Regions from separate parts of the Actinoplanes sp. NPDC048796 genome, predicted to be linked through region 1. Evidence: riboswitches for the same ligand, from Rfam matches in the RefSeq annotation. Region 1 holds a riboswitch; the other holds the start of a gene.
What was found. A riboswitch is a leader RNA that binds a small molecule or an ion and turns the genes downstream of it on or off. The one in region 1 is predicted to bind glycine.
Positions count from the first base shown of each region.

Region 2: it holds a riboswitch for glycine, as region 1 does, so the genes downstream of both, gcvP (aminomethyl-transferring glycine dehydrogenase) here and AB0C26_RS40685 (serine dehydratase beta chain) in region 1, are expected to answer to the same signal.

Region 1 is NZ_JBEZGO010000018.1:47,898-52,667, forward strand. It holds gene AB0C26_RS40670 (NYN domain-containing protein) at 1-686, opposite strand, end outside; gene AB0C26_RS40675 (alpha/beta fold hydrolase) at 757-2,001, shown strand; partial or broken gene AB0C26_RS40680 (L-serine ammonia-lyase) at 2,002-3,033, opposite strand; partial or broken gene AB0C26_RS40685 (serine dehydratase beta chain) at 3,250-3,549, opposite strand; glycine riboswitch at 3,685-3,777, opposite strand; partial or broken gene AB0C26_RS40690 (M14 family metallopeptidase) at 4,531-4,770, opposite strand, start outside.
Region 2 is NZ_JBEZGO010000004.1:353,197-357,966, reverse strand. It holds gene AB0C26_RS20250 (DUF5999 family protein) at 1-159, shown strand, start outside; gene gcvP (aminomethyl-transferring glycine dehydrogenase) at 220-3,024, opposite strand; glycine riboswitch at 3,096-3,191, opposite strand; gene mgrA (L-glyceraldehyde 3-phosphate reductase) at 3,244-4,239, shown strand; gene AB0C26_RS20235 (DNA polymerase beta superfamily protein) at 4,239-4,770, shown strand, end outside.

The DNA.
Region 1 (4,770 bases):
CTCAGTTCGACCACGCCGTCGCCGGCCAGGTGGCGCAGCAGCTCACCGAAGGAGCGGAACCCGTAGTCGGCCTCGTTGAAGGTGGGGTCCTTGCGCAGCAGGGTCCGCTTGAGCCGGGAGGCGGTGATCGTGCCGCTGACGCTCTGCGCGACCAGGGCCGGCAGCGCCTCGAGCTCGCGGGCCGGGGTCTCCACCTCGAGCGCCGGCTGGGCCACCCCTTCGAGCCGGTCGTAGTAGAGGAACTCGTCGCACGCCGGGGGCAGCAGGGCCGAGGTCGTCTTCTCGATGCCGACGCCGATCACCCGCTTGTTCAGCTCGCGCAGCTTGGCCACCAGCGGGGTGAAGTCGCTGTCGCCGGTGCCGAGCACGAAGGTGGAGATGTAGTCCCGCTCGAAGGCCAGCTCGAGGGCGTCGACGACCATCTTGATGTCGGCCGCGTTCTTGCGGGAGGCGCCCATACGCTGCGGAATCTCGATGAGCTCGACGTGGGCGCGGGTCAGCATGCGCCGGTCCTCGCCGAAGAACGACCAGTCCGCGTACGCCCGGCGCACCACCACGCGCCCGCGCTCGGCCAGCGCGTCGGTCACCGGCCGCAGGTCGAACGGATGGCCGCCCAGGGTCTCGCGCGCGCTGATCGCGAGGTTCTCGTAGTCGAGGAACATGGCGATCCGCTCTTCTTGATCCACGCCGCTCAGCCTAGTCGGTTTATAGTTGCACCCTTCGTGCAGTAATCACCGACGTCAATGGAGTGTGATCGTGCGCCGACTACTGCTCCTGCTCACCCTGCTGACCGCCGCACTTCTTCCAAGCCTTCCCGCGTACGCCTCGACACCGTTCCGACCGATCGTCTTCGTGCACGGCAGCGCCGGCTCCGCCGCCCAGTTCGAGACCCAGGCCAAGCGGCTCGCCGCCAACGGCTACCCCATCGCGGTCATCGAAGCCCACGAGTACGACTCCCCCAACATCGCCACGATCCTGCCCTCGGTCTACACCGGACTCGACGCCCGGATCAGCCGCCTGCTCGCCGACACCGGCGCCGACCGGGTCGACCTCATCGCCCACTCGCTCGGCACGTTCGTCTCCCAGGGCTATCTGAACTCCTCACCGGCCCGCGCCGCGCGCGTCGCGCACTACGTCAACCTCGACGGCCGTACGGCCGCGGCCCCACCCGGCGGCGTCGACACCCTCGCCATCTGGGGCGAGGGCGACCCCGCCCGCACGATCACCGGCGCCCGCAACGTGTCCCTGCCGGATCAGTCCCACACGCAGACCGTCTCGTCGGCGGAGTCGTTCCGGGCGGTCTACTCGTTCCTGCGCGGCGCCCAACCCCGTACCACCGCCCTGACCCCGACGCCCGTCGCCCAGGTCTCCGGCCGCGCCGTGATCTTCCCCAGCAACGTCGGCTCCGGCGGCACCGTGCGGATCTACGACGTCACCCTCGGCCGCTCCCTGAAGCGAACGGTCACGGTCGCCGACGACGGCTCGTTCGGGCCGGTGCCGCTCGCACCCCTCGCCCGGTACGAGTTCACCCTGGTCCGCCCCGGCACACCCGACCACCACTTCTACTTCCAGCCGTTCCTGCGCTCCGACTCCTTCGTACGGCTGCTGGCCGGCCGTCCCGGTGAAGGCGTCGGCGCCCTCATCGAAACCTCGCCCGCGCACACCGCCCTGACCCTCAACCGGCAGAAGGAGTGGTGGGCGTCGGCCGACAAGCTCTACATCAACGGCCGGCAGATCCTCAACGAGGCCAACGCCCCACGGTCGAAGCGGGTCATCGGCGTCTTCGCCTTCGACAAGAACAGCGACCGCGTCACCGACCTGAGCGCACCCCTGCCCGACATCTTCGCCCAGACGTTCCTGACCGGCATGGACGTCTACATCCCGTCAGGTTCGGCCGTCTCGGTGGTGGTGGCCCATCGCGGCGGCGGCTGGGAGTCGACGATCCTGCCCGCCTGGCCCTCCGACCGGCACCGCGTCACCGTGAACGTCAACGACTACTGATCAGCACTCGATCACGTTGACGGCCAGCCCACCCCGCGCCGTCTCCTTGTACTTGATCTTCATGTCGGCCCCCGTCTCCTTCATGGTCTTGATGACCTTGTCGAGGGAGACGTGGTGCCGCCCATCACCCCGCAGCGCCATCCGCGCCGCGGTGACCGCCTTGACCGCGGCCATCCCGTTGCGCTCGATGCACGGAATCTGCACCAGCCCACCCACCGGATCACAGGTCAGCCCCAGGTTGTGCTCCATGCCGATCTCGGCCGCGTTCTCCACCTGCTCCGGCGTGCCACCCAGCACCTCGGTCAGCCCCGCCGCCGCCATCGCACAGGCCGACCCGACCTCCCCCTGGCAGCCCACCTCGGCCCCCGAGATGGAGGCGTTCTCCTTGAACAGCATCCCCACGGCCCCGGCCGCCAACAGGAACCGCACGACGCCGTCCTCGTCGGCGCCCGGCACAAAGTCGAGGTAGTACCGCAGAACCGCCGGAATGATCCCCGCCGCCCCGTTGGTGGGAGCGGTCACCACACGCCCACCGGCCGCGTTCTCCTCATTGACCGCCATGGCGTACGCCGTAAGCCACTCCATCGCATGCTCGGCCGGCCGCCCCGCCGCCCTCAGCTGCCGCGCGGTCGCCGCCGCCCGCCGGCGCACCTTGAGCCCACCCGGCAGAATCCCCTCAGCGCCGAGCCCGGCGTCCACACATTCGCGCATGACAGCCCAGATACCGAGCAGCCCCGCACGGACCTCAGCCTCCGGCCGCCACACCGTCTCGTTGGCCATCATCAGCCGCGAGATCGACCACCCGGTCTCCCGCACGAGCGCGAGCAACTCACCCCCGCTGGCGAACGCATAGGGCAGAGCGGTGTCATCGGCCCGCACCCCACCGCTGGCCTCGTCGATGACAAAGCCACCACCCACCGAGAAGTACGTCTTGGCGAACAGCTCCGCCCCATCGCCATCCAGGGCAGTGAACGTCATCCCGTTCGGATGCCCCGCCAACGCCCGCCGCCGATGCAAAACCACCTCAACCGCAACTTCACACCCGCCACCATCCCCGCTTCCCGCCGCGCCGCTTCCCGCCGCGCCGTTCGCAGCCGCGCCGCTTCCGGCCGCGCCGCTTTTGGCCGCGCTGTTGGCAGCCGCGCTGTTGGCAGCCGCGCTGTTGGCAGCCGCGCTGTTGGCAGCCGCGCTGTTGGCAGCCGCGCTGTTGGCAGCCGCGCTGTTGGCAGCCTCGCTGTTGGCGGCGCTCAGGAGCAGGAGCCGGCCCGTGGCGTGGATGTGCGCGGCCCGAGCGTCGGCGCTCGCCACGTCGACCGCCTCGGGCGTCTCGCCTTCGAGGCCGAGCAGCACCGCCTTGGGCGTGCCGTGCCCGTGCCCGGTAGCACCGAGCGAGCCGAACAGCTCCGCCCGCACGAGGGCGGTCCGCCCGATCAGCCCACTGGCGGCCAGCCGCAGCGCGAACATGCGGGCCGCGCGCATCGGGCCCACCGTGTGCGAGCTGGACGGCCCGATGCCCACGGAGAAGAGGTCGAACACAGAGACAGCCATGACGGCGTGAGGCTCCTCATCGAGGTCGGCCTCCCCCGCTCTGTCATGGGTGCCTGAGAGCTTCACCGCCCGCGAACGGGACGGCTTGCACCGTGGGCGCAGAACGCCGGCCGCGTCCTGACTTTCCAGAGTCGCCTGACCGCCGCGGTACCGGGGCCTGAGAGATTCTGAGGGAGAAGTTGCTCCTTCGGCGCCCCGCCAGCGCGGGAACTCTCCCGCAGCGGTTCGAACAGCGATGTTCGGTTGTGTCCCCCAAAGCTATCCGCCCCGCTCACCAAGGGTCAAGAACGCCCAGCTGAACGCCACCCGGGCTCTCAGCAGCCACCGCCTACGACATCCGCCGCACCAGCCGAGCACTGATGGCGCAATCAGCCCAGCCAAGCGGCCCGACTCGGGTCATGCCACTTCCGCCAGCATCCACCGATCGAGCGCCCCGCCTTTGCTCAGCACCGCCGCCCGCCTCGCCACCCTGTGCTCGAAGGCGCCGCGTGTTTGAAGGCCGTCGCCCGCCACCCTGTGCTCGAAAGCCGCCGTCCGCTTGAAGGCCGTCGCCCGCTGCCCTCGGCTCGAGGGCCGCCGCCAGCTGCTCGGGCCCCTGCCCCTCCGCCCCATCCCTGCCCCGCAGGCAGCAGTTCGCCGCTTCGTGAGCGTCCCCGGGATGCGCTCGGGCGCACACGCCGGAGGGCATCCTAGGAACCTGGGTCACTTCGGATCAGGCTTCTGGCGGGTAACCCGGACCCGCGGCAGCGACGGATGGGCCAGCGGAAGGGATGGGCCAGCGGCAGAGCGAAGGCGTCGGGCAGAAGGGCGCAACGCGAAACGGAAGAAGGCGGCGCGGAGCAGAAGCCGGAACGGGAGACGGCGGCGTGGAGCGGAAGGCGGAACGGGAGACGGCGGCGCGGGACGGAAGACATGGCGGCCGGCTCGATCGGGGATCGGGCCGGCCGCGCGGGACAAACGGGACCTCGGTCAGGCGGTGGTGCAATAGGTGGACTGCTTGCCGATCACCTTGTAGGGGCAGTCGGCGACCTCGGCCAGGAGCAGGGCCGCCTCCCTGTTGCGGGTCGTCTCCCGGGTGATGACGCTGGCCGGCGGGTAGAAGCCGCCGGCGGAGGCGCTGGTCGGGTACATCTCGAAGGTGTAGGCGAAGATCTTGTGGGTTCCCCACAGCCAGTCCAGCAGGTCGCCGTCCGTGACGTAGAGGTCGCTCGACTGTTCGGG
Region 2 (4,770 bases), on a different contig from region 1:
GACCGCGAGGCCGCCCGGACTGTCGCCACCTTCCGCGAGCAAGGCTGGAGCCTGCTCTGCAACGGCGTCATCGTCTTCGAGGACACCGGTGAGATCCTCCCCGACGGCACCATGATCGAACCGCACCGGGGCCCCGCCCGGCACGCCCTCGCGGCGTAGCGGAAACAAGCCGCCCTTCGGCTACTGAGCGTAACCGAAGGGCGACAGGTCAATCCCGGATCAGTCCTCGAACGCCGACGGGTCCGGGCAGGAGCACACCAGGTTGCGGTCGCCGTAGGCGCCGTCGATCCGGCGCACCGGCGGCCAGTACTTCGCCGTCTTGTCGACGCCGGGCGGGAAACCCGCCACCGAGCGCGGGTACGGGTGCTCCCAGACGTCCGCCGTCACCGCGGCCGCCGTGTGCGGCGCGTTGGCGAGGGGGTTGTCGCCGGCCGGCCACTCGCCCGCCGCCACCCGGTCGATCTCCCCCTTGATCGCGATCATCGCGTCGCAGAACCGGTCCAGCTCGGCCAGGTCCTCGCTCTCGGTCGGCTCCACCATCAGGGTGCCGGCCACCGGGAACGACATCGTCGGCGCGTGGAAGCCGTAGTCGATGAGCCGCTTGGCCACGTCGTCGACCGACACACCGGTCGCCTTCGTGATCGGCCGCAGGTCGAGGATGCACTCGTGCGCGACCAGGCCGTTGTTGCCGGCGTAGAGCACCGGGTAGTGCTCGCTGAGCCGCGCGGCCACGTAGTTGGCGGCCAGCACGGCGGCGCCGGTCGCCGCGACCAGGCCGTCGGGGCCCATCATCCGCAGGTACGCCCACGAGATCGGCAGAATGCCGGCCGAGCCGTGGGCGGCCGCGGAGACGGCGTGGTGATCGCCGGTGGCGAGCGGGTCGCCCGGCAGGAACTCCGACAGGTGGGCGCGCACGGCCACCGGGCCCACGCCCGGGCCGCCGCCACCGTGCGGGATGCAGAACGTCTTGTGCAGGTTCAAATGCGACACGTCGGCGCCGAAGCGGCCCGGCCGGGCGTAGCCGACCAGCGCGTTCAGGTTCGCCCCGTCCACGTACACCTGACCGCCGGCGTCGTGCACCGCCGCGCACAGGTCGGCGATCGACGTCTCGTACACACCATGGGTCGAGGGGTAGGTGACCATGATCGCGGCCAGGTTCGCGGCGTGCGCCGCGATCTTGGCGTGCAGGTCGGACATGTCCACGTTGCCGTTCTCGTCGCAGGCGACGACCACGACCTTCATGCCGGCCATGACCGCGCTGGCCGCGTTCGTGCCGTGCGCGCTCGACGGGATCAGGCACACGGTGCGGTGCTCCTCGCCCCGCGAACGGTGGTAGCCGCGGATCGCCAGCAGACCGGCCAGCTCACCCTGCGAACCCGCGTTCGGCTGCACGCTCACCGCGTCGTACCCGGTGATCTCGGCCAGCCAGCCCTCCAGCGACGACACCAGGTGCTCGTAGCCGGCCGTCCGCGACGCCGGGGCGTACGGGTGGATGTTGGCGAACTCGGGCCAGGTCACCGGCTCCATCTCGGTGGTGGCGTTGAGCTTCATCGTGCACGACCCCAGCGGGATCATGCCCCGGTCCAGCGCGTAGTCCCGGTCCGACAGCTTGCGCAGGTACCGCAGCATGCTCGTCTCGGAGTGGTGCGATCCGAAGACCGGGTGGGTCAGGAATTCGGTGGTACGCCCGAGCGGCTTCGCGCCGCACGACGCCGGCGCGGAGGCCGGCACGCCGAAGGCGGTCAACACCGTGGCGACGTGCGCCGCCGTGGTCGTCTCGTCGCAGGCCACCGACACGTGGTCGGCGTCGACCAGCCGCAGGTCGACACCCTCGGCCGCGGCGGCCTCGACGATCGCGGCGGCCCGGCCCGGCACCACGGCGGTCACCGTGTCGAAGAACGCGTCGCTGGTCACCGAGATGCCGGCCGCGGTCAGGCTGCCGGCCACGGTCAGCGCGTGATCATGCACCCGCTTGGCGATGGCCTTCAGACCGGCCGGGCCGTGGTACACCGCGTACATGCTCGCCATGACCGCCAGCAGCACCTGCGCGGTGCAAATGTTGCTGGTCGCCTTCTCCCGGCGGATGTGCTGCTCACGGGTCTGCAACGCCAGCCGGTAAGCCGGGGCGCCGTCCGCGTCCTTCGACACACCGACCAGCCGGCCCGGCAGCGACCGCTCGAGCCCGGCCCGCACCGCGAGGTAGCCGGCGTGCGGGCCACCGAAGCCCAGCGGAACACCGAACCGCTGCGTGGTGCCGGCCGCGATGTCGGCGCCGATCTCCCCCGGCGCCCGCAGCAGCGTCAGCGCGAGAAGGTCGGCCGCCACCGTGACCAGCGCGCCCGCGGCGTGCGCCTGCTCGATCAGGGCGGCGTGATCCCGCACCGCACCCGAAGCACCCGGGTATTGCAGGTGAAGCCCGAAATACCCGTCCGGCAACGACGCGCCACCGTCAAGATCAACGAGCTCGATGACGATGCCGAGCGGCTCCGCCCGGGTCCGCAGAACGGACAGCGTCTGCGGCAGGGTGTCGGCGTCGACGACGTACACCGGAGACTTGGACTTCGAAGCCCGCCGGGCCAACGTCATCGCCTCGGCCACGGCGGTGCCCTCGTCCAGCATCGACGCGTTCGCGGTGGTCAGCCCGGTCAGATCGGTGACCATCGTCTGAAAGTTCAGCAGAGCCTCGAGCCGGCCCTGACTGATCTCCGGTTGATACGGCGTGTACGCCGTGTACCAGGCCGGGTTCTCCAGCACGTTCCGCTTGATCACCGCCGGGGTGTGCGTGCCGTAGTACCCCAACCCGATCATCGAGGTCGTCACCGTGTTCCGCGACGCGATCGCCCGCAACTCGGCGATCGTCTCCTCCTCGGAGGCGGCGGCCGGCAGATCGAGCGTGCCGTGCCAGCGGATCACCTCGGGGATCGCGGCGTCCATCAGGGCGTCCAACGACGCGTACCCGATGTTCTTGAGCATATGGGTCTGCTCGTCCTGGTCCGGGCCGATGTGCCGGGATGCGAACGTCATGACGGCTCCTACAGAGAGGTCGACAAGGCGGCCTCCCCCTCTGTCACGTCCACCAGCACGCTTCAGAGTCGCCTGCCCATGCGGTCCTTTTGCCTGAGAGGTTCCGGGGAGGATTTGCCCCTTCGGCGCCACCGACTAACCCTGGTGATCTCTCCCGCATGGCTAGGTACCAAACTACCAGTGGATAAAGCACAGCCAGGAAACCGGAAGGGTAGGACTGTGACCTACACCCCCGCGGAAGACCGCTACGACACCATGACCTACCGGCGTACGGGCCGCAGCGGACTCAAGCTCCCCGTGATCTCGCTCGGCCTCTGGCACAACTTCGGCGACGAGCGCCCCTGGCAGCGTCAGCGCGACATCGTCCGCCGCGCCTTCGACCTCGGCGTCACCCACTTCGACCTGGCCAACAACTACGGCCCGCCGGCCGGCAGCGCCGAATCGAACTTCGGCCGCATCCTCGGCACCGACCTCAAGGCGCACCGGGACGAGATCGTCGTCTCCACCAAAGCCGGCTACTACATGTGGCCCGGCCCCTACGGCGAGTGGGGAAGCCGCAAATACCTGGTCAGCAGCCTCGACCAGTCCCTGCAGCGCCTCGGCCTCGACTACGTCGACATCTTCTACCACCACCGGCCCGACCCGGACACCCCGCTCGAGGAGACGATGGGCGCCCTCGACGCCATCGTCCGCGCCGGCAAGGCCCAGTACGTCGGCCTCTCCAACTACAAGTCCGCCGAGACCGCCGAAGCCGCCCGCATCCTGCGCGAACTCGGCACCCCGCTGCTGATCCACCAGCCGTCGTACTCGATCCTCAACCGCTGGATCGAGAAGGACAACCTGCTCGACACCCTCGAGACGGCCGGCGCCGGCGCCATCGCCTACAGCCCCCTGCAGCAGGGCCTGCTCACCGACCGCTACCTCGGCGGCATCCCCGACGACAGCCGCGTGCGCACCAGCAACTTCCTCAACGAGAGCGACCTGGACAAGGACACCCTCGCCCGCATCCACGCCCTCAACGACATCGCCCGCCGGCGCGGCCAGTCCCTGGCCCAGATGGCCCTGGCCTGGGCCCTGCGCGATGAGCGCATGACCAGCCTCATCATCGGCGCCAGCAGCGTCCAGCAGCTCGAGAACAACGTCGCCGCCATCACCAACCTCCCGCTCAGCGACGAGGAGATCGGCGAGATCGACGGCACGGTCCTCGACCTGTAATGACCACCATCCTCGGAGTCGTGGTCGGCTCCCGCGCGTACGGCCTCGCCGGCCCGCGGTCCGACCACGACCGCCGCGGCGTCTACGCCGCACCCACCCGCCTGTTCTGGCACCTCGACAAGCCACCCACCCACCGCGACGGCCCCCGCGAGGAAGAGTTCTCCTGGGAGATCGAGCGCTTCTGCACGCTCGCCCTGCAGGCCAACCCGACGGTGCTCGAAGTGCTCTGGTCACCCCTGATCGAAACCGTCACCCCCGACGGCGAGGACCTGCTGTCGGTACGGCAGGCGTTCCTGTCACGCCGGGTCGCCGACACGTACGGGTCGTACGCCCGCGACCAGCTCACCCGCGTCGCCGCCCGCCGCGACCGCACCGGCCAGACCAACCACAAACAGGCCATGCACATGATCCGCCTGCTCATGGCGGGCGCCCACGTCCTGCGCACCGGCGACATCCTGCTCGACGTCAGCCCCTTCCGCGATCAACTGCTCGCGATCAAACGGGGCGACGTCGCGTGGCCGTCGGTGACCG